DNA from 2 places in the Paenibacillus sp. YSY-4.3 genome. Region 2 is predicted to be linked to the other one. Evidence: riboswitches for the same ligand, from Rfam matches in the RefSeq annotation. Region 2 holds a riboswitch; the other holds the start of a gene.
The links. Region 2 has a riboswitch for FMN ahead of ribD (bifunctional diaminohydroxyphosphoribosylaminopyrimidine deaminase/5-amino-6-(5-phosphoribosylamino)uracil reductase RibD). Riboswitches for the same ligand answer to the same signal wherever they lie in the genome.

Region 1 (10,159 bases), on a different contig from region 2:
GCCGCCGCAGCTTGTTCATAATCCGCTTGTCCGGCATCAGTTTTGGGGATTTCAACGTTTGATACTTCTAATGCTGCACCATAATCCTCGGCATAAGCTGCAGCCCCCGTAAATAGAGAGCCGGCAAGAAGCTGAACTGCCAGCAGTAAAGATATCGTTCTCCCGCCCGTATTTCGTAACATAATGTCCCTCCCCGTGTTATGTTCATAATCGCCCCCATCATATAGAACGAATGTTATCTCTAACGCTTTAATATTGCCGCATTATGTAAATTTCCCAGCTGATCGCAAATACAAAAAGCCAGCAGGCTTCTTCTTGTAAGGAAGATGAATCCGCTGGCCTTGTTATACTTTATTGCCATATCACTTGCGAATATGACAGAGCTCATCCAATTTCACAGTCATTTGCTCCGCGATTCGCAGCGCCTCTTTCAGTGGAGGCGTCTCTGCTTTGTACGCATTGCTGTGTCCCACATGCTCTCTCCATGCAGTACTTAATAAATAACGCCGTTCCGTCAGCAGCCGGATGAATTCTCCTTCATTGCTGGCCGCCCACTCGGGAGTATGTTCCAACTCAACATGAAATACGGAATGGAGAATCGCTTTCGCCATCACCCAATGCCCGTCGTCTTCAGGATGAACGGCATCGCCGTAAATGTAGTCAGGGTCTTCTTCCCGGCGGGATTGAATATACGACATGACCGCATCCCGGAGATCGACGACGGTATAACCCGACTCCCCACCGAATTGGCGTATATACTGGGCAAAGCGCCCAAGCACATCGTTATATCCTTCGTAAGGAGTGTCATACCCGTACACCTCTGCGCCTTCCCCAAGCGGAGTCCGCTCTGCCGGAACCGACGATAAATCGAACGGCGGCGGAGTCATGAGAATTACCCTTGCCCCTGTCTCCCTTACCCGGTCAACAGCTTTGCGGATCCCGCTGCAATACGCCTCGTAAATGTCCTCCCGGTAAGAATAGTAAATTCCGTCATTCATGCCGTAGCAGATAAAAACCCAATCCGGGCTGCTCTCCTCCAGCGCGCGGTCAAGCCGCTCGAACAGCCATGGACGAGGCTCCTCGAGACCCGGTTCGGACATCCCGGCAACCATCTCTCCGCCAACGCCGAGATTGATGAACTCCAAATCCCCTTGCGGCGGATTTTCCAAAAAATACGCTTCCAAATATCGAATGTATCCCCCGTTTTCCGTGATGCTGTCGCCTAGAAATACGATTCGCTTCTTTAAATGGCCCATACCGTCATCACCTTTCCTGCCAACTTAGGTCTAAAAGTATTTTACCGTACATTGCGGGGGACTGTCGCTAAAAAAATCGATCACCACCTGCCTTCCACCAGAAGACAACGATGATGATCGATCTAAAAAGCAATCATTTCTATATGAATTATGAAGACTTAAGTGCTGCATCAGGCGCCGCCTGAGATTGTCGGGAAATAACGAACAGCGTGGCCCAAATCAGCATAAATCCGAAGGCCTGAGCGACCGTGACCATTTCCTGAAAGGCAATCCAGTTGATAAGCACCCCGACCATCGGGAAGCTCAACTCTGCAAGCGTGGCGACGGAGGCCTTAGTCGTAGTCAGCCCTTTATAGTAGACGAGCAGGCTGAGCAGGCCTGGCAGCAGCGCTTGACCGAGCAAGTTCAAAGATACGGCCGCAAAAGCACCAGACTCCGTAGGAATGTTCCAAGCAGCCCCTTCGTTCCAGGTGATCGCGAACAACAATGGCAATGCCAGCAGGAAACGAAGCGAGGTTACTGTCTCGTATTTCATTTGGCCTACCATCAGACGGCCCATCACCGTAGAACCGCCCCACAGAGCCGCCGCGCCAAGCGACAGCAGGCTGCTGACGTGCACGATTTCACTCCAGTGCCCGATCGGCAGCGTAAAGCCGAAGGTCAGCAGATAGGTACCGCCCAGAGCCAGAATAATCAGCCAAGAAAAATGACGCGGCAAGCGTTCCTTCAGCAGCATCCTTGCCAGCACGATCGCAAACAGCGGCTGGAGCTTCTGCAGCAGCAGGACGGCATTCGGATTGCCGTTAACGAGTCCCATCGTGAACAAAATGGTAGCTATGGCCGATCCGCCCCATGATATAAAGAGCAGGGCCCCGGCTTGCTTCCAGCCCAATCCTCGCAGCTCCTGGCGATTCTTCCACATCACCGGAATGGCGATTAGTGCGATAATGATATGCTCCAGCAGCACGATTTGTGCGGATGTAAGCGACTTAAGCAGTATGATGCGAAACAACGGATCGGCACCCCAGAGGGCAGCTCCGAGAACGACCAGCCAGAACCCGCTTTTCGAGCGGGCGGCTTGCAGCGGCAGCGAAGGTTTGATTTTGACTCCTACAGTTACGTTTTCCATCTTGCGGTCTCCTTACCTTGAATACGGAGTCTTATACGCAGAAAACCCCCGTGATCGACAACGTCGACCTGTACGGGGGCTGATCAAATAAGCTTGCCTGGACATGACAAATCCACAGCATGCTTATCCTTGATCTTCTCCCATCCGGACTTTACCGTCGGCCCTGGAATTTCACCAGATCAGTCCCTGCCTAATTCAGACAAGGAGTCGCGGGCTGAAGGCCGTTCAAGGAACGGACTATCACCGCCGGTCAGGAATTTCACCTTACCCCGAAGATCCATATTCAATTTCGTTTTTTGTATTTCAAAAATTGTCTTATTGCTTTGAATTTAGAATACTACAAATTAACGCTTATTCCTATGAAGGAAGTCACATTTGAAATCATATCATGATATATTTCATGTAAATTCATTTCACTTTCAACTATTATAACATTTTTTCACACGTTGTGTAGCCACTTTTTATTCTAAAAAGATTTGTTAAAATGTTCTATATAAATATCCGGAAAAAGAGGTGCCCATCATTTGCCTAATCTGCTTGAATTGGAACAATTGAAGAAGAGCCATGCGGACTCGCCTGGATCTCTTCTTTTTAGCAATGCCAGCGCATCCGTGGCCAGCCACGACCGCGTTGCCCTCCTTGGCATGTCGGGACAAGGGAAAAGCACCTTACTGCGAATCCTGTCTCTGCTGGATGCAGCCGACGAAGGCGATATCCGCTTAGAGGGCATATCCTCCAGGCAAGTCGACCCTATAGAGTGGCGTAAAGCTGTCTGCTACGTGGCCCAACAGGCCGTCATGCTGCCCGGCAGCGTCGAGGATAATTTGCGGACGGTACATCAATTGCACCGCGTTCCTTACGACGCTCCGTTTGTGAGCAAACTGCTTGCGCAAGCAGGCCTTGAAGCGATCGACCTCAGCAAAAATGCGGCTGATTTATCCGGCGGAGAGAAGCAGCGCATCGCCTTGATACGTTCTCTCCTGCTGCGGCCAAAAATACTTTTGCTCGACGAAATCACGGCTTCGCTGGATCAGAGCAACGCTCAAAGGATTGAAGAACTGCTCCGAGCATGGCACCGCCAGGAAGGCACCGCTATGATCTGGGTGACGCATCAACTGGAGCAGGCTGCCCGGATCAGTGATCATGTCTGGTTTATGGGTAATCACACCTTGTTGGAGAAAACACCGATGAAGCAATTTTTTGAGCAGCCCGAGACAGAACTTGCCCGTAAGTTTCTGAACCAGCCGCTGGACAGGGGTGAATTATGTCTCTCTTAGCACTCAGCTTTACGATTATTTTCGTGATGGTCACGATGCTGATCTCCGTATGGCAGAAGCTTGGTTTGGAAAAAGATATCGCCATCGGAACGATCCGCGCCGCTGCGCAGCTGCTGCTCGTCGGTTACGTGCTTCAGTTCGTATTTAACAGCAATCATCCGTTATTCATCATAGCTATCGTCATATTCATGATTACCGTCGCTGCCAGCAATGCCGCCAAGCGAGGCAAAGGGTTAAAAGGTATCTGGTGGAGAGTAGCCATCGCCATCTCGGCGACGGAATTGCTCATGATGGGTCTCTTGCTGGGTCTGGACATCATAGAGCCAACCCCCCAATACATCATTCCGATCAGCGGCATGACCATTGGCAACGCAATGGTGGTAGCCGGGTTGTTCCTGAATCAGTTCAAACGCGATATCCACGCTTCGCGCGGCGAAATTGAAACGCTCCTGTCCCTCGGCGCAACCGCTCGAAGATCGGTTCAGGATGTCATGAAGCGTTCCGTGAAATCAAGTATGATTCCGACGATTGACGGGATGAAAACCGTGGGACTCGTCCAACTGCCGGGCATGATGACCGGTATGATCATTGCCGGAGCCGATCCCGTCGAGGCGGTTCGCTATCAAATCCTGATCGTGTTTGCCTTTACCAGCTCCGCAGCCATTACCAGCATCCTGCTCAGCACGCTCAGCTATCGCCAATGGTTTACGAAGGATTTGCGTCTGCGCCGCGTCGAATTATAATGATGTACGCCAGAGCGTGAAGCATTAATAATATGATTTAAAGCAAAAATCCGGGGCCTTAGAAGTCCCGGATTTTTCTTTGATCGTCGCTTATAATCATTCGAAAGCAGGAATGGCGATTTCATCGTAATTGTCCTGCAGGAACTGCTTCACCTCTGGACCGGACATAGCCTTGGCCAGCTTCTGCACCGCTTCGGAATCTTTGTTATCCTCGCGTGCTACCAGCGTGATCGCAAAGTTGGATTCCGCCGTTTCGGTCAGTAGCGCGTCCTTCTTCGGCGTCAAGCCGAGCGGGCTGGCATAGGCAGGTGTCATGAGCACAAGATCCGCGTCATCGAGCATCCGTGCCAGCATGAGCAAATCCATTTCCTCGAACTTGTAATTTTTCTCATTCTCGATAATATCTGCTTGCGTCGCCTCAATGCCCACGCCTTCCTTCAGCTTGATAATACCGGCTTTATCCAGCATATCCAGCGATCGTCCGATGTTGGACGGATCGTTAGCGATGGCGATCACCGCGCCCTCCGGCAGCTCTTCCATCGATTTATAGCGCTTTGAATAAGCGCCATATATAGCGTGGTAGACCGGCTGAACGGCTACTAGATTAGCGTTCTTGTTCTGGTTGTACTGCTCCATATACGGGACATGCTGAAAGAAGTTGACGTCCACTTCCTTGTTCGCCAGCGCATCGTTCGGCTGGATGTTGTCCGACAATACGACAAGCTCCAAATTAACGCCTTCTTCCTTCAACAGCGGCTGAACGAGCTCGAGGATTTCAGTCATCGGCGGAATGAGCGTTGCCACTTTAAGTGTGACCTCCTCCTGCTGCTGCGGCGATTCCGCTGGCGAAGCTTCCTTATTCACTGCGCCGTTATCCGCTTGTTTACCGCAGCCGGCCACAACAACCATAAGTAATGAGAGCATAAGTATCCATTTTTTCATCGTATGTTTCCCTCCGAATATTTTTCTAAGTATGTTGTAAAAAAACAATTAATCTCCTCAGCTATGACCGCTTATCCAGTATTCTGGAAATCGTCGTGCCTGCATACTGAATGCCCTGCACCAGCACAATCATCAATAGGATCACCCCGGTCATCAGCTCCGTCTCAAATCGCTGATACCCATAGCGAACGGCAAAATCGCCAATCCCGCCGCCTCCGACGATTCCCATGACAGTCGAATAAGAAATGAAGCTGATCGTCGACGTAGTTAACCCAAGTACCAGGCCCGAGCGGGCCTCCACGTACAAAAACTTGACGATCATCTCCAGCTTGGACGCGCCCATCGAGCGCGCCGCTTCGATCACGCCGCGCGGCACATCGAGCAGCGCCTGTTCCACCTGCCGGGCATAGATAGCAATCGCCACGACCGACAAAGGAATCGAGGCCGCCAGCGTGCCAATCGCCGTACCGACGATCATCCGGGTGAGCGGAATCATGAAGACGACCAGCAGCAGGAACGGGAAGGAGCGGATGACATTAACGAGGCCGTTGAGCACCCACGACCAGGTGCGATTCTCATAGATCTGGCCTTTGCGGCACAGGAACAGCAGCGTACCGACGGGCAGGCCGCAGAGGATCGCGGCGACAACCGAAATTCCGACCATGAAGAACGTCTGGCCGATCGCCTTCCTGATCTCGGCCTCGTATTGAATCATGCTGTCCAGCATTACAGAAATATCAAACATCGCGGAGACCCTCCGTACCTAGCAATTGTTCCCTGTACGATTTCGGAGACGGAAGCGCGGCAGCTTGATTCCGCGGCTGCAGTGCAAAGCTGTCCGTCAACCGGCCGTCCTCCATCACGGAGACCCGATGACATATTTGCGCTACCACGTCCATCTCGTGCGTGACGATAACGATCGTGACTCCCAGAGTCTCGTTCACATGCCGCAGGACGCCAAGGATATCATTTGTCGTCTTCGGATCGAGGGAAGAAGTCGGCTCGTCGCAGAGCAGCACCTTCGGGTGATTTGCCAAGGCACGAGCTATCGCCACGCGCTGCTTCTGCCCTCCGCTGAGCGCCGCCGGGTACTCCTCCGCTTTGTCCGATAACCCGACAAATTGCAGGCACTCGCGAACCCGCTCCGATCGCTGCTTCCTCGGCAGCCCGGCCAGTTCCAGGGGAACGGAGACATTGCCGCTTACTGTACGATTCTGGAGCAGATTAAACTGCTGAAAAATCATGCCGATCGATCTTCGCGCCTGGCGCAGCTCGGCTTCGCTCATGCCGGTCCAATCCCGGCCTGCCACGATGACCCTTCCCGCATCCGGAGCTTCCAGCATATTCATCAGGCGCAGCAGCGTGGATTTCCCTGCACCGCTAGTTCCGATAATTCCGTGAATCGATCCTTCCTCAACCGCGAGAGTTACCTCCTGAACCGCAGCCAACCTGTCATTGCGCTGCTTGCTATAACTCTTGCTTACCTCCTTCAGGGATATCATCCGATTCTCCCCCTTTGACCACCCTAAAATTGTATCACTAATATTAAACGACTGTTATACCCATGATCTTCTTATGATTATACGTGATTAATATCACTGTGTCACTAATTTAAATAAATACAACAACCCATTCAGGCGTAAATACAGGACAAAAAAACCGAAAGACGGCCGCACACATGCGGTTATCTTTCGGTTTTAATGCTGATTATTTGCATAGAAATAATTGAAATTAATTCTCCAGCCAGCTTTCGTCCCAAATGACATAGCCCGTGGAATCTTCCCCGGCCGGTCCGATAAATTTAACGTACAGCTCGGTTGTGTTGTTAGGCAGTACCAGGACGTTCTCAACTACGGTGCCGTTATCGATTTTACCTGTAGCAAAGGCTTGTCCGTCCTTGTCGGCAATCGTGTACGTTCCGGAATATACTTTATCAGACTTCGGCGTCTTGAAGCCAACCAGCACGCCGACTTTTTTCGTGCCATTCTGGACCTTAAAGGCAACGCCTTGTCCGGCGCTGTTCACGCCTGTAACCGTGAACGCCGCTTCGTATTGCGTCTCTCCGAACTGCAAGTCTGCCTTGTTGCGAGTGATGCCGCTTGTATAGTAGCTCCATTTGAAGTGAGATACGTTATTTACGCTAAAAGGACTGCGCTCTCCCTTGCCCGGAGTTTCGGCAATCGGTCCCGTCGTAATCGAAATTTGCTGTTTGGCCGCATCGTAGCGAATGTCCGCGCCGGTAGCCTCGGCCACAGCACGCAGCGGTACGTAGGTCGTCCCTTTATAGCTGATTGGAACAGCCTTCGCCCCGTTTGCATCTTTAGCCGTCCATGCCTGTCCGTTCAATAAAAACGAAATGCCGTGATTCAGGTTAGCCTGAATGCGCTCCAATGTGGAAGCCGCAGACACGCCGGCGGAGAAAGTCAATAATAGAACAAGCGCCATCCCGATCATTGCCGTCTTTTTGGTTTTCATTTTCAAGAGTCATCTTCCTTTCCCAAAATATGCTATGTATTTAGTTCTACATAATAATACATTATTCTACATTCTTCTTGAATGTGTCGAAGTCCCCAATTTCCAGGCAATTCCTTTAGAGAATCAAGGGAATATCAAGGCAATCACGACAAAAAGGCCCATCGAAATCCTTCGATCGGCCTATAAAGCATACTTGTCTTTATTGTTTTCAACTATCGTTAGACACTTGGCGAATTGTCTGTTTATGCGGCTATTTGTCTAGTTCCTTTAATTTAAGTTCCAGTTCCTTCACGCTCAGCCGGGTAAATGCACCATTGGCCGATCCTGCGTATATTTCGTCTCCCATCATGTTCAGCAGGCCGCTTCTAGCTCTTTGCTCCCTTAATTCTGCGTATCCCATCCGGATGTCCTGTATGCGGCCCGCAATATGTCCATCCTTCTTGCCGAGCGCAAGTAGATCGGATCCGTAGGGCAGCAGGACGTATTCAGCTAGCAGCACGTAGCTGCCTGGCGCCATGTTGGACAGATCCTGACCAGTGTTGACGGGAAGCATCCATACGACCCGTCCTGTCAGCAGCTCCATTTTTGCCGGGACGCCGTCCAGAACCAAATACATATGTTTCCCTTCGATGATGCCTTTCGATGCTTGCCCCGGTAAAGTCCAAAGCTCCTTGGCGGCAACCGCATCATATAATATTGATTCATAGCTCTCAGCGGAGGACTCTGATGACTTGGACTTAGCTGGCAGCTGTCGCTGTACAAGAAGGTATTGCTCATTCAGCACCTCAAAGCGTTCTCCCGCCTTCACCGGATACCGGGCAACCTCGCCTCCCGTTTCCAGATCGACGAGCAGCCACTGACCTCCATGAAGAATCCATCTTCGTAAACTGCTCTCCGGCACAAAAGGATCGAGTCTCGGGCCGCCGGCATAATACGGATATAAATGAGGGTCTTCGCCGGTAACGGTGTCCGCCTTCAGCGTCCAGGCTATTTTACCGGTATCCGTCCCCCTGGCTTGCAGCAGCTGGCCTGCCTGGATGAGCACATACGGATCGTCTGCTCCGGAGTTCAACACCCGGTAATCGCCTTCTATAGTAATTTCCCACTTCTGCTTCCCTGTCATCCTGTCCACCACGGCCAAATGGCCTGTTTGGCGGCCCATATCCGGCCGATCATAAATGATGACGGAGTCCTTGGCCCCGCCGATTTCCAGGAATCTTCCTTCCTCTCCATCCTCCAGCCTCGATTCCCAGAGTACTTTTCCATCGGCAAGCCGAACCTGGCGTACCCGGTCCTCATACGCTTGCTTCTCTGGACTGAACGATGTATAGACGGTGACCGAATCATCCGTATTCCCCATCATGGTGAGCAGCCTGCCGTATCCGACATCGATTTGCCACAGCTTCTCCCCCGTCAGCCGATGAACGCCATATACGTTAGAATCGTCGTGCATCCCGCTGAAACGGCCATCATCCCCATGAACCAAGAGGACTTCATCGCTAGCCCCGGTTAAGTAGGCGTACTGTAAGTCTCCCTGATTCCGCCATACGGAGGGCATTTCCAGTGTGGCCGGGAGCGAACCCGTCATGAAATGATGGGTGAAGAGGTAGTCTTCGCCGGTATACAGCCAGCTCATCGGCTTATCGCCTGCCGGCCATATCCACTTGGCTGTCTCAAGTCTGCCCGCCGGGGAGAAGTAAGCGATGAAATGCCCCTCTGGACGTACAAATCTCCAGCTCTCGCCTAGCAGGAACGTGCGCCCCGCAAGTTCAACATTCCCTGAATGCTCCTTCACGGCGGGCTGACCCAGGAGCCTTGCTGTTTCCTCAGCAGAAGCTCCCTTATGAAGCAGCAGCAAGGCGATATCTCGGACCGCTGCAATGGGAACAGCCGAGCGTTGCTCCATTAATCCTGCGGAAATCTCTTCTTGTTCCACAACCTGGCTCTCATGAACCCACAGCAAGATAGGCCGGTTAATGATATAGTCTTCATGCCAATGTGCCGGGCTTGCGACAATGCCATACCAATCGTCCCACCTGGCAACCGATATCGGGCGTTCTTCCCGATTCCCCAGAGCGCTGGCGCTCCACTGAACCGAGCTGCCGGGTGTCAACGACAGCTTTGTCTTTGCGCGGAGTCTTACGTAGGCCGGTGCGGTATTCACCACCCGGCTTGAAGCCGCCGTCGTATACCATACCGGAACCCATAGCTTCCCCCGGGATGGATCCTGCAGCGATACCATTTCGCCCGATACGGCTTGCACGGCAAACGACTCCCCTTGGTGACCGATATAATTCACCTTGAAACTATCGATGGGCTCCTTCCCGGTTAGCGGAT
Region 2 (10,159 bases):
TCACGATGATTCCTGCCGCGTCCTGATCATTCGCAAACAACACTCTTTTACTCAATTTTTTGGTGTTCAAGGTCGGTTCAATTACACCGAGCGTCATTAGATCATTGACGAGCAGTCCCTGCTTGATGCTATTCGCCGTAACCTTGGCATCTTTAAAAATATCGCTTCGCGGAGTGTTCACCCAATAGGAGTCATTGCCATTCATCTTGTTGAAAATTTTGCTGTATACCAAGTAAACGAAGGCTAGCTTCTCGTGAATCAAGCTATTCAAGCCCCTGATATATTCCAATTCTTTGTTGGTTATGACGACTTCCTTGATTTCCAAAAGCGAATGATCTTGTTTCTCAATCGTTTTGACCCATCGGTCTAAAGTATCCTGCCACTTGACGCTGTTAAAATGCGGATAATGGTTCTGCATGAACAATTCGATTGCATTGCGAGTTTCCTGTCGGTTGTTGCCAAGCGAGTAATAGTGTTTGATTAAACAGGTAATCGTTTTAGAGATTTTCTGATGGATAAAACCTTCCGTCAGCGCCTGTTGAACGAGCTCTATTTCGTTAATGATTAATTTCATGCGGGCTTCAGCTCCTTATGATCAGGATCTTTTAGGTTTACGGTTTCAAGCGAAAACAAACTTCCGCCGAAGGAAATGCTGCCATGCCGATCCTGCCGTGGATAAGTGATGGTATGGCCATTTTTCTCTAGCAAATTCGATAGGATCTGATCGCTGCAAATATCCCAAATGATTTGCTTGGTCGTATTTTTGCTGTAGCAGAGGTCCAGTAAAATATTGCACACATCTTCTGTGTTGCTGCATTTTTCATAAACTTCCTGCTTGAAGGATTCCTTGAACATCATTCTGGCGGACTGTGCTTCATCTTCGCTCATTCTATTTTTTCTCGTTGAGAGGACATGGCTTTTAACGGTTTCCTGATATATCTCCACTACCTCGGATAATTGCTGAAATATTCTTTTGGAGTAGGGCTTGGCTGTTTTGTAAATGCTGTAGTCAAATTCCGTTTTGGAAGCTGTTTCCTTCGTTCGATCGAACACATCCTCAACCATCCGGCACAATCTGTTCATGACGGACTTGGTGATCGAGAGGGGCATATAGTCATAGTAATTTTGTAAAAATAATTGTTCGTCGTTTGTCCGTTCTTCTTTGGCAGTGAGCTCGTTAAGGCCGATTCTGAATCTTTCCCAGCAATTCATTTCATAGGCTTTGATATGGCTGCGATATTGTTTGTGCAGCTCGGGATAAATGTAACCAAAAAAATAAGGCTTTTTGTCGGCAAGGATGCGCAGATTCAACTCCCGGTCCTTTGAGGCGTCGGCAGCCTGGCGGTCATACCATTCTTTAGGCATGTCCTTGCTATTGATGCCTTTCGTTTTATCGATTGCGTTCTGCTGATAGTTTTGGCCGCTTTGAATGCGATAGGTTAGCGTCTTATATTCTTTGCTGTTTTTCGGGAACTTGGCGCGGACATCGAACATGGACGTAATCCGGTTCGTGACTTTGCCGATTTCGTCGCCGAAGCTGTTTTTGTTTGCTTGAATCGCATCTTCTTCGGTTACGATTTTCTTATCGGCGATTTTCTGGACGCATACGATAGCAGGTAATCTCTCAATGCTGTCCAGCAGCACCTTGTTATTGGTAGTAAGAACGGCGTCGCCGTCCTTGTCCGCTCCGTTCAGAGCATGGGTGGTGGTGTCCCATGAATTGAAAATCGTGACTGTGTTCATATATTTGTACCAATAATTCATTTCCGGCGTATTTTCCAATTGAAGTATTCTTATATTTTCCGCGCAGGTCATCGGTGCCCTGAAGCAGGCGACCTGGCTTACGTTTCTGTCATTCCAGTATTTTGAATAGAAGGAACCCGCACGGAGCAGCCCCGTAATCTCCATCCCGAACATGCTCTGACATAGACTGAAGGGGTCGCCAGAGATGGTGGAGAAGTTGCCGGCTACTTTTATAACGCCGACCTTGGCATCATTTATTCTTTTCTTAATCATTCCATAAACTTTATTCCTTATGAACGGGTCATGAATGACGCTTGGATCAGCCATAAGAGCTTTGGAGAAATCATTGCCTTTCTTATGAAAAGTATCTGTTGTAATATCTTTGCCGTTTAAAAACAAAATGCTCTTATATGGATCCAGCCCTAAAATATCATTGATTTCATTCACGGTTGGCGCTATTAGCGTTCGGAGTTGCTCGTCGGATAGATCCAGGGACTGAATGAACTGATAATTGAGATTTCGTTCATCCTCCAGCGTTTCGGGAGTCACTTTGGTTACGCTAAAGGAATAATTGTTTTGTTGGCAGTTTTGGAGATAGTGCTCAAGATGATCATAGGAGTCCCATAGCTTAAGCATGGAGGCCGTCAGTACAATCTCCGCCTTACGGATGTCTCTTTCATATCCCCATATATCTTTGACGATATAGCTTTCAGCTATTTGCTCCGCAAACGCGTGGAAATCGAACGTAAACAGCATGCCTTTCGTAAAAGCATTTCTGATGCAAAAGCCGCTAGGAATATAATTTTCCCCGAGATGCTTGGCCCATTTTTCGCTAAGGGAAGGGAGGATCAGTCCATAACCATCGCTTTCGTTCAGTTTAATGTCATAATTTTCTTTGTATCTCATCTTTGGAAACTTCTTTGTGACCGAATCGTCAATTTCAATGACATTGCTGACGAACGAGGTTTCGCAATCATTTATCACCAGAATTCCATTAGGATGAGGCACCGGAGTGCTTGTACTGCACACAAGGGATTTATAGGCTTCAAGCCTGGCAGGGACAAATGATATGTTCATATTTCTGCCGTTATTAATTCTTCTGTTTAGTTCGTCGTAGATGTCACAATTCACAAAGACAACGGTGCTGTTCTTCGCTCCGCTTGTTGTTGCTAACAATCTTTTATATTTTATGCCATTGATATTAAAGCCCTTTTTGCTGTTCAAACGGTCATAGTCCTGATTATTATCGATAACGACGCTCAGGTAGCTGGAAACGAACGAGGCCTCGTACAATTCCTTATATAGCGTGTTGAGCTTTTTTTTATTGGCGGCTAAGTTCTCTTTCATTTTTAAAAGATGAATCTGATCCCGGATACTTAATATGTATGGGTCTTGATTTTCTCTATGTTCTATTTCCAAAATGAACCGGAGCGCCGTACTGTCCGCCAATGCTACGATTTCTTCGTTTCTCATCGCTTCTTCAATGGAAAGGGAAAGGTTCCATTTCGCTTTTCGGAGCCGGGAGGAACGAATTTTATAAACGTATTTCAAGGAAGCTGATTGTTTGGCCAATAAAATTACCTCCTGCAGTATAACGATCCTCTGCCGTAATAATGATGATTTCCTGCATGTCCTCGTCAAAAAAATCGGATTTGTTGTCGATTTCGCCGTCGTAGTACAGATCTTGCCAGCTTAGCCTGGAATGTCCGCGTCTCATCCACATCACCTCCCCTCGGTTAACGCCACCATGGTATTTTCATTTCATAAAGGACACAGGCGTGTCCGCTAATCATCTAATTCTCACTAGCTGTAAGCACATGTATGGAGATCCTCTTGTATTACCGAAATGGTATATTTATCGAATAGGCTAATCATAAATTCTAAGGATTTCGCTTAGGTAGGAATGTGTGCAGGAAAGCAAGTAGCTATAGTTATTTCCTGAATTTACGCAACTTTTGCCGTTTTTCATATTGAATTCTCAACTCCATCATGTTTTAATATAAAGTAATCTGTTGTTACCAATAAGGTAATACTATCATGGATTTTAACGAAATGCAAACATATGTTCCTGTATATCCTGTTTTTAACTTCATATTATTTTCCTGGTTAAATTCGATGTATTTTCTGAATGTCGATGAGAGGGTTAAGCTGGATGAATTGCTCTAGAATAATCGGGGATTTTTTGTTGAACGAGAAAGGTAGCATATCTACACCTATTGAAAATGATAGCTTGTAAATGATTGTTGCTCGAGATATTCTGTTCATCGAATAGTTTGCTACCATGTACCTACTACCAACGAATTAAAGCAACCGTTTAGTTTGACCGTATTTTACCCAAACATAATCGGTTAAAGAATAAAAAAGTATATTTTTGTGAAGTGAGAGGTGGACTCTTATGTATAGCTGTATCCATTGCGGCAGCGTCTATTTGAGGAAGGCCGATGCAGAAAAATGTGTCGATAAAGAAGTTGAGGCGCCGCTAATTGAAGTGGGGAAATTATTAGTGGATTACTCTTATGACCAAGAAACTCTCATCCGATGCTTCAGTATCAAGAAAGCGGGGCATGAAATTTCTTATCAATTTGAATGGCTTGAACCGGAAGAAAATGAGTGGAAATACGTGTTCACCGTAAATAGCAATGAATGTTTGAAAGATCATTTTTCAGAGCAATTATGATTACCATTTCAAATTAAATATAGGATTGTGCAAGGTGCCCATTCAGATTGGCGCCTTGCTTTTTAATTTTTTTGGTGGTAACATCTTTACGAAGCCATTAATCAACACAGTGAGACAACTAAATATTTTCCAACGTTAACTTCGGGGCAGGGTGAAATTCCCTACCGACGGTGATGACTGCTTGAGAACTCAGTAGAATGAGCTTGAAGCAAGTACAAGTCCGTGACCCGTTTGCGCTACATATTAAGCATGCGGCTGAGCCGGTGAGATTCCGGGACCGACAGTATAGTCTGGATGGGAGAAGGAAACGCAGGATATATGACGTATCAACTACGAATATATCTATATGATTAAAGCATATTCTTTAAGTTCCAATTTTCACATAGCGGACACTTGAAGAGTTGGTTTAGCGATGACGGTTTTGGGTGCTTTTTGTGCAAATTTGCCCCCATGTTCCGTTATGTTTTCGCATACCCGACTTTGTGCTTTCATTTTGCGTATAATTGCTCTCATGGCCCCATCGGACTCCGGTGGGGCTTTATTTATTTGCTGATATTGCTTGAAGCAGGTGGAGGTGAAACATATTGGAAATTATTAATGATGAGTACTATATGAGACTAGCGATTGACATGGCGAGCCGGTCTCAGGGACAAACCGGTATCAATCCGGTCGTTGGAGCCGTGATCGTGAAGAACGGCGAGGTCGTCGGGCTTGGCAGTCACTTGAAGCGGGGAACTCCGCATGCGGAAGTCCATGCGTTGAATATGGCCGGGGAGTCTGCTGAAGGCAGCACGGTCTACGTTACGTTGGAGCCATGCAGCCACTACGGAGCCACGCCCCCATGCAGTGAGGGGTTGATTAAGGCCGGGGTGAGCCGCGTCGTTGTTGCTTGCGAAGACCCTAATCCACAAGTGGCCGGTAGAGGTATAGAACTGCTGCGGAGAAACGGCATTGAGGTGAAAGTCGGTGTGCTGCGGGACGAGGCGGTCAAGCTGAATCGGAAATTCATCAAATTCATTACGACAGGGCTGCCTTACGTCACCATCAAGACCGCAAGTACGCTAGACGGCAAAATCGCTTCTAAAAGCGGTGACAGCAAGTGGATTTCCAACGAGGAATCACGTGAGCGCGTACACACGATGCGTCATCGGCACGATGGCATTATGGTCGGGGTGGATACAGTGATCGCCGATGATCCTTCATTAACGACGAGGTTATCGGTACCCGGCATCTCCCCGGCAAGAATCATTGTGGACTCGACTCTCCGCATTCAAGGCGGAGCCAAAGTGCTCGTCGACAGTGCCGCACAAACCATTGTGCTGACTACGGAGCAGGCACCGGAAGATAGACGGTCAGCTCTAACGGAGCAGGGGATTCAAGTCATCGTTTGCGGCGAAGGGCCGCAGGTGGATCTTCGCTCTGGATTGCAAAAGCTTGGGGAGCTCGGCATCTCCTCCCTGCTTGTCGAAGGCGGTGGCCGCCTTAACGGGTCGCTGCTGCGCGGCAGGCTAGTCGATGAAGTCGCTTTGTTCCTGGCGCCTAAAATCATCGGTGGTTTGAATGCACCAGGAACCTTCGTGTTCGATGGCTTCGAGCTCATGAAGGATGCGGTCACCTTAAGCGAACTGTCCGTGGAGCAAATTGGCGATAATGTATGCATTACGGGATATCCCGTTTGGAACGCATTGTGAAATGGCTTAAGGAGTTAGTGGAAAGGAGGAGGCTGCAATGTTTACCGGATTAGTGGAGGAAGTCGGCGCAATTAAATCAGTTCAAAGCAAGGGCGAGGCCATGGTCATCAGTATAACGGCGAATACCGTGACGCAAGGGATGAAGCTTGGGGACAGCGTGGCGGTAAACGGGGTATGCCTGACGGCGACGCATTTTGACCGCTCATCCTTTACAGTTGACGTTATGCCGCAAACGTACCGCCACACGAACTTAAGCCAGATCAGACCGGGCAGCAAAGTGAACCTGGAACGAGCTATGGCTGCTGACGGCCGTTTCGGCGGACATATCGTTCAAGGGCATGTGGACGGAATAGGAACGATCATGGGAATGAAACAGGATCAGAATGCGGTTGTGTTCGAAATTTCCCCTGCGAAGAAGTCTTTGTTCAAATACATTATTCCTAAAGGCTCCATTACGATCGATGGTATAAGTCTGACGGTGGTGCGCGCGGAAGGGCATATCTTCAGCGTATCGATCATTCCTCATACTCTGGCGGAGACTGTTCTGGCTTATAAACGCCAGGGCGATACCGTTAATCTGGAATGCGACATCCTCGGCAAATACGTTGAGCATTTGCTCGGGTACGGCAAAGGGAACAATGAGGAAGAGCCGTCCGGAACCGAGGGATCTTCATCAGGCATAGATATGCCGTTTCTGATGAATAACGGGTTTGCATAAGTTATGTTGCTTCAATTAATAGAACAGCTATAGGGAGGGACATAAACATGAGTGACATTCAATTGGACCGGGTAGAAGAAGCCATTTACGAGCTCATGCGCGGCAAAGTCATTATCGTCGTTGATGATGAGGACCGCGAGAATGAAGGAGACTTTGTGGCGCTCGCGGAGAAGGCGACGCCGGAAGTTATCAACTTCATGATTACCGAAGGGCGCGGGTTAGTCTGTTTGCCGATTACGTCGGAACGAGCGGAGGAGCTGGATTTAAAACCGATGGTCGCCCAAAATACGGACTATCATGGCACGGCTTTTACCGTATCGATCGACCATGTCGACACTACGACCGGCATATCGGCCTATGAGCGTTCGCTTACGGTGAAGGCGATCATGGATCCGAGCGCGAAGCCTTCCGACTTCCGTCGGCCGGGGCATATGTTCCCGCTGATCGCGAAGAAAGGCGGTGTCCTGCGGCGTGCGGGGCATACAGAAGCGGCGGTCGATCTGGCGCGGATGTGCGGTTCATACCCAGCCGGCGTCATTTGCGAAGTAATTAAGGAAGACGGTACGATGGCGCGCTTGCCGGATCTTGTGCAGATTGCCAAGCAGTTTGACTTGAAGCTGATCAGCGTCAAGGATTTGATCCATTACCGCAACGAAAAGGAGAAGCTCGTCACTCGCGAGGTGGAAGTACGCATGCCGACCGACTATGGCGAGTTCCGTGCGATCGCGTATTCCAACGACGTGGACTCCAAGGAACATGTCGCTCTTGTCAAAGGGGAAATCAACAGCGAGGAGCCCGTGCTTGTGCGAGTGCATTCCGAATGCTTGACCGGGGACGTGTTTCATTCCCATCGCTGCGATTGCGGTCCACAATTCGAGGCGGCATTAAGGCAAATCGAAGAGGAAGGCAGCGGCGTCCTGCTATACATGCGCCAGGAAGGACGGGGCATCGGGCTGATTAATAAGCTGAAGGCTTACAAGCTGCAGGAGCAGGGATTGGATACTGTCGATGCCAACCTGAAGCTTGGGTTCCCGGCCGACCTGCGGGATTACGGCATCGGCGCGCAAATTTTGAAGGATCTGGGCGTTCGCCAAATTCGGCTGCTTACCAATAATCCCCGTAAAATTACTGGACTTGAGGGATATGGTCTTGAGGTAGTGGAACGCGTACCTATCCAAATGAAGGAAAATGAGGACAACAGCAATTATTTGCATACGAAGCAGGAGAAACTGGGACATTTGCTTAACTTTGACGTCATCGAACAGAACGAAACATCGGGTAATTAGACTATAACTATTATTGGAGGAATTGATTATGGCACACGTAATTGAAGGACATCTCGTCTCGGAAGGTTTGAAATACGGCATTATAGTTGGCCGCTTTAACGAGTTTATTACGAGCAAGCTGCTTGGCGGTGCGCTGGATGCGTTGAAGCGTCATGGCGTAAAAGATGAAGAGGTAAGCGTAGCGTGGGTACCGGGAGCGTTCGAGATTCCGTTCGCCGCGCAAAAGATGGCCGAGAGCGGTAAATACGACGCTGTCATTACGCTAGGTACGGTTATTCGTGGCTCTACGTCTCATTATGACTATGTGTGCAACGAAGTCGCTAAGGGCGTGGCTGCGATCGGATTGAAAACAGGCGTTCCAACCATCTTCGGCGTAGTGACTACGGAGAATATCGAGCAGGCCATCGAGCGCGCGGGCACGAAGGCAGGCAACAAAGGCTGGGATGCGGCGATGGCTGCAATCGAAATGGCTAACTTGACGAATTTGCTAAAATAGTGCTTATTTAATGTAGTACCCTTTTTAAGGGTACTGCATTTTTTATTCACTTTGCGTTCAGAAGGAGCGCCTTTTGAACTGCCTCTAACGGGTGGAGGATGTCCATTGACGACAGTAACTTATAAACTGGATACCTTTGAGGGTCCGCTGGATCTACTGCTGCATCTCATCGATAAGGCAGAGGTCGATATATACCAAATATCAGTGAGTGAAATCACCGATCAATATCTAGAATACCTGGATAATATGCAGGAATTGGAGCTGGAAATCACGAGCGAGTTTCTGGTTATGGCAGCTACGCTGCTATCGATCAAGAGCAAGCAGCTGCTTCCAAAGCCGCCTGTGATCGAATTCGATGACGATTTCGATTATTTGATGGAGGATGAGGAGGATCCGCGGGACGAGCTGATCCGCAAGCTGATCGAATACCGCAAATACAAGGGGATTGCCGAGCATTTACATGAGCGGGAATGGGAGCGCAGCCTGATCTTTACGAAGGAGGCCGAGGATTTGTCGTCCTTTTTGCCGGATGTGCAGGACAATCCCGTTAAAGGGCTGCACGCAGCCGATTTGATCGCTTCATTCCAGAAGGCTCTGCGCCGCGCCGTGAAACGCAGCACGGTCGCCCGGATTCACCGGGACGAAATTTCGGTCAAGGATCGGATCCGCGACGTAATAGCTGCGCTGGAAAGTACGGGCACAGGCGGCAGGCTCCTATTTTCCAAGCTGCTGCACCCGGAGATGTACCGGCATGAAATCGTCGTAACCTTTCTGGCGATATTGGAGCTCATGAAGATGAAGCAGATCGTTTGTTATCAGAACAAGCTATTTGATGATATTGTGATGGAGTGGAGAGGGGAAGTTAAGGCAGATGAATTATCGGGATTTGAAGTCGATTATTGAAGGGTTGCTGTTCCTGGCGGGGGAAGAGGGACTCAGCGTGAAGCAGATTGCCGAAGTTACCGAACAGCGTCAAGACATCATTACCGATGCTTTATTGGATATGAAGTCGTCGTTTGAACGGGAGGGACGGGGGCTGCAAATCGTCCAGCTGGCGGGCAACTTTCAGCTTGCTACGCTGCCGGAGCATGCCGCCTATTTCGAACGGCTTGCTTATTCGCCGACCCGCTCGTCATTGTCCCAGGCCGCGCTGGAGACTTTATCCATCATTGCGTACCGGCAGCCGATAACCCGGATCGAGGTGGAAGAGATCCGTGGCGTCAAGTCGGAACGGGCCATTCATACGCTGGTGAACAAGGATTTGATCCAAGAGGTTGGGCGCGCCGAGGCGATCGGACGGCCAATTTTATATGGGACGACGGCTGCTTTTTTGGATTACTTTGGCTTGGGCAGCCTGCAGGACTTGCCGGACCTGAATGAGTTTGAAAACGCAGAGAATTTGGAGGAAGAGACCCAACTTCTATTCCAGAAGCTGGAGGAACAGCAGCTTACGTTTGATGACGTCAAAGATGAGTAGCAGCAGCTTTAGCGAATGATTTCCTTTTTGCGGAGCCATACTAATTCAAGATCGTCATTTGAATGGTATGG

Region 1: another riboswitch for FMN. It lies ahead of ACYUJT_RS00405 (DMT family transporter); the one in region 2 lies ahead of ribD (bifunctional diaminohydroxyphosphoribosylaminopyrimidine deaminase/5-amino-6-(5-phosphoribosylamino)uracil reductase RibD).

What each region holds. Positions count from the first base shown of each region.
Region 1 is NZ_BAABMC010000001.1:83,638-93,796, reverse strand. It holds gene ACYUJT_RS00415 (choice-of-anchor I family protein) at 1-182, opposite strand, end outside; gene ACYUJT_RS00410 (SGNH/GDSL hydrolase family protein) at 363-1,256, opposite strand; gene ACYUJT_RS00405 (DMT family transporter) at 1,405-2,385, opposite strand; FMN riboswitch at 2,514-2,666, opposite strand; gene ACYUJT_RS00400 (ABC transporter ATP-binding protein) at 2,910-3,662, shown strand; gene ACYUJT_RS00395 (ABC transporter permease) at 3,650-4,405, shown strand; gene ACYUJT_RS00390 (MetQ/NlpA family ABC transporter substrate-binding protein) at 4,502-5,347, opposite strand; gene ACYUJT_RS00385 (methionine ABC transporter permease) at 5,409-6,092, opposite strand; gene ACYUJT_RS00380 (methionine ABC transporter ATP-binding protein) at 6,085-6,849, opposite strand; gene ACYUJT_RS00375 (stalk domain-containing protein) at 7,079-7,822, opposite strand; gene ACYUJT_RS00370 (outer membrane protein assembly factor BamB family protein) at 8,073-10,159, opposite strand, start outside.
Region 2 is NZ_BAABMC010000003.1:294,119-304,277, reverse strand. It holds gene ACYUJT_RS12190 (hypothetical protein) at 1-574, opposite strand, end outside; gene ACYUJT_RS12185 (hypothetical protein) at 571-3,315, opposite strand; gene ACYUJT_RS12180 (hypothetical protein) at 3,278-3,460, opposite strand; gene ACYUJT_RS12175 (hypothetical protein) at 4,139-4,420, shown strand; FMN riboswitch at 4,554-4,730, shown strand; gene ribD (bifunctional diaminohydroxyphosphoribosylaminopyrimidine deaminase/5-amino-6-(5-phosphoribosylamino)uracil reductase RibD) at 5,005-6,111, shown strand; gene ACYUJT_RS12165 (riboflavin synthase) at 6,149-6,829, shown strand; gene ACYUJT_RS12160 (bifunctional 3,4-dihydroxy-2-butanone-4-phosphate synthase/GTP cyclohydrolase II) at 6,877-8,115, shown strand; gene ribH (6,7-dimethyl-8-ribityllumazine synthase) at 8,144-8,611, shown strand; gene ACYUJT_RS12150 (segregation and condensation protein A) at 8,717-9,514, shown strand; gene scpB (SMC-Scp complex subunit ScpB) at 9,483-10,088, shown strand.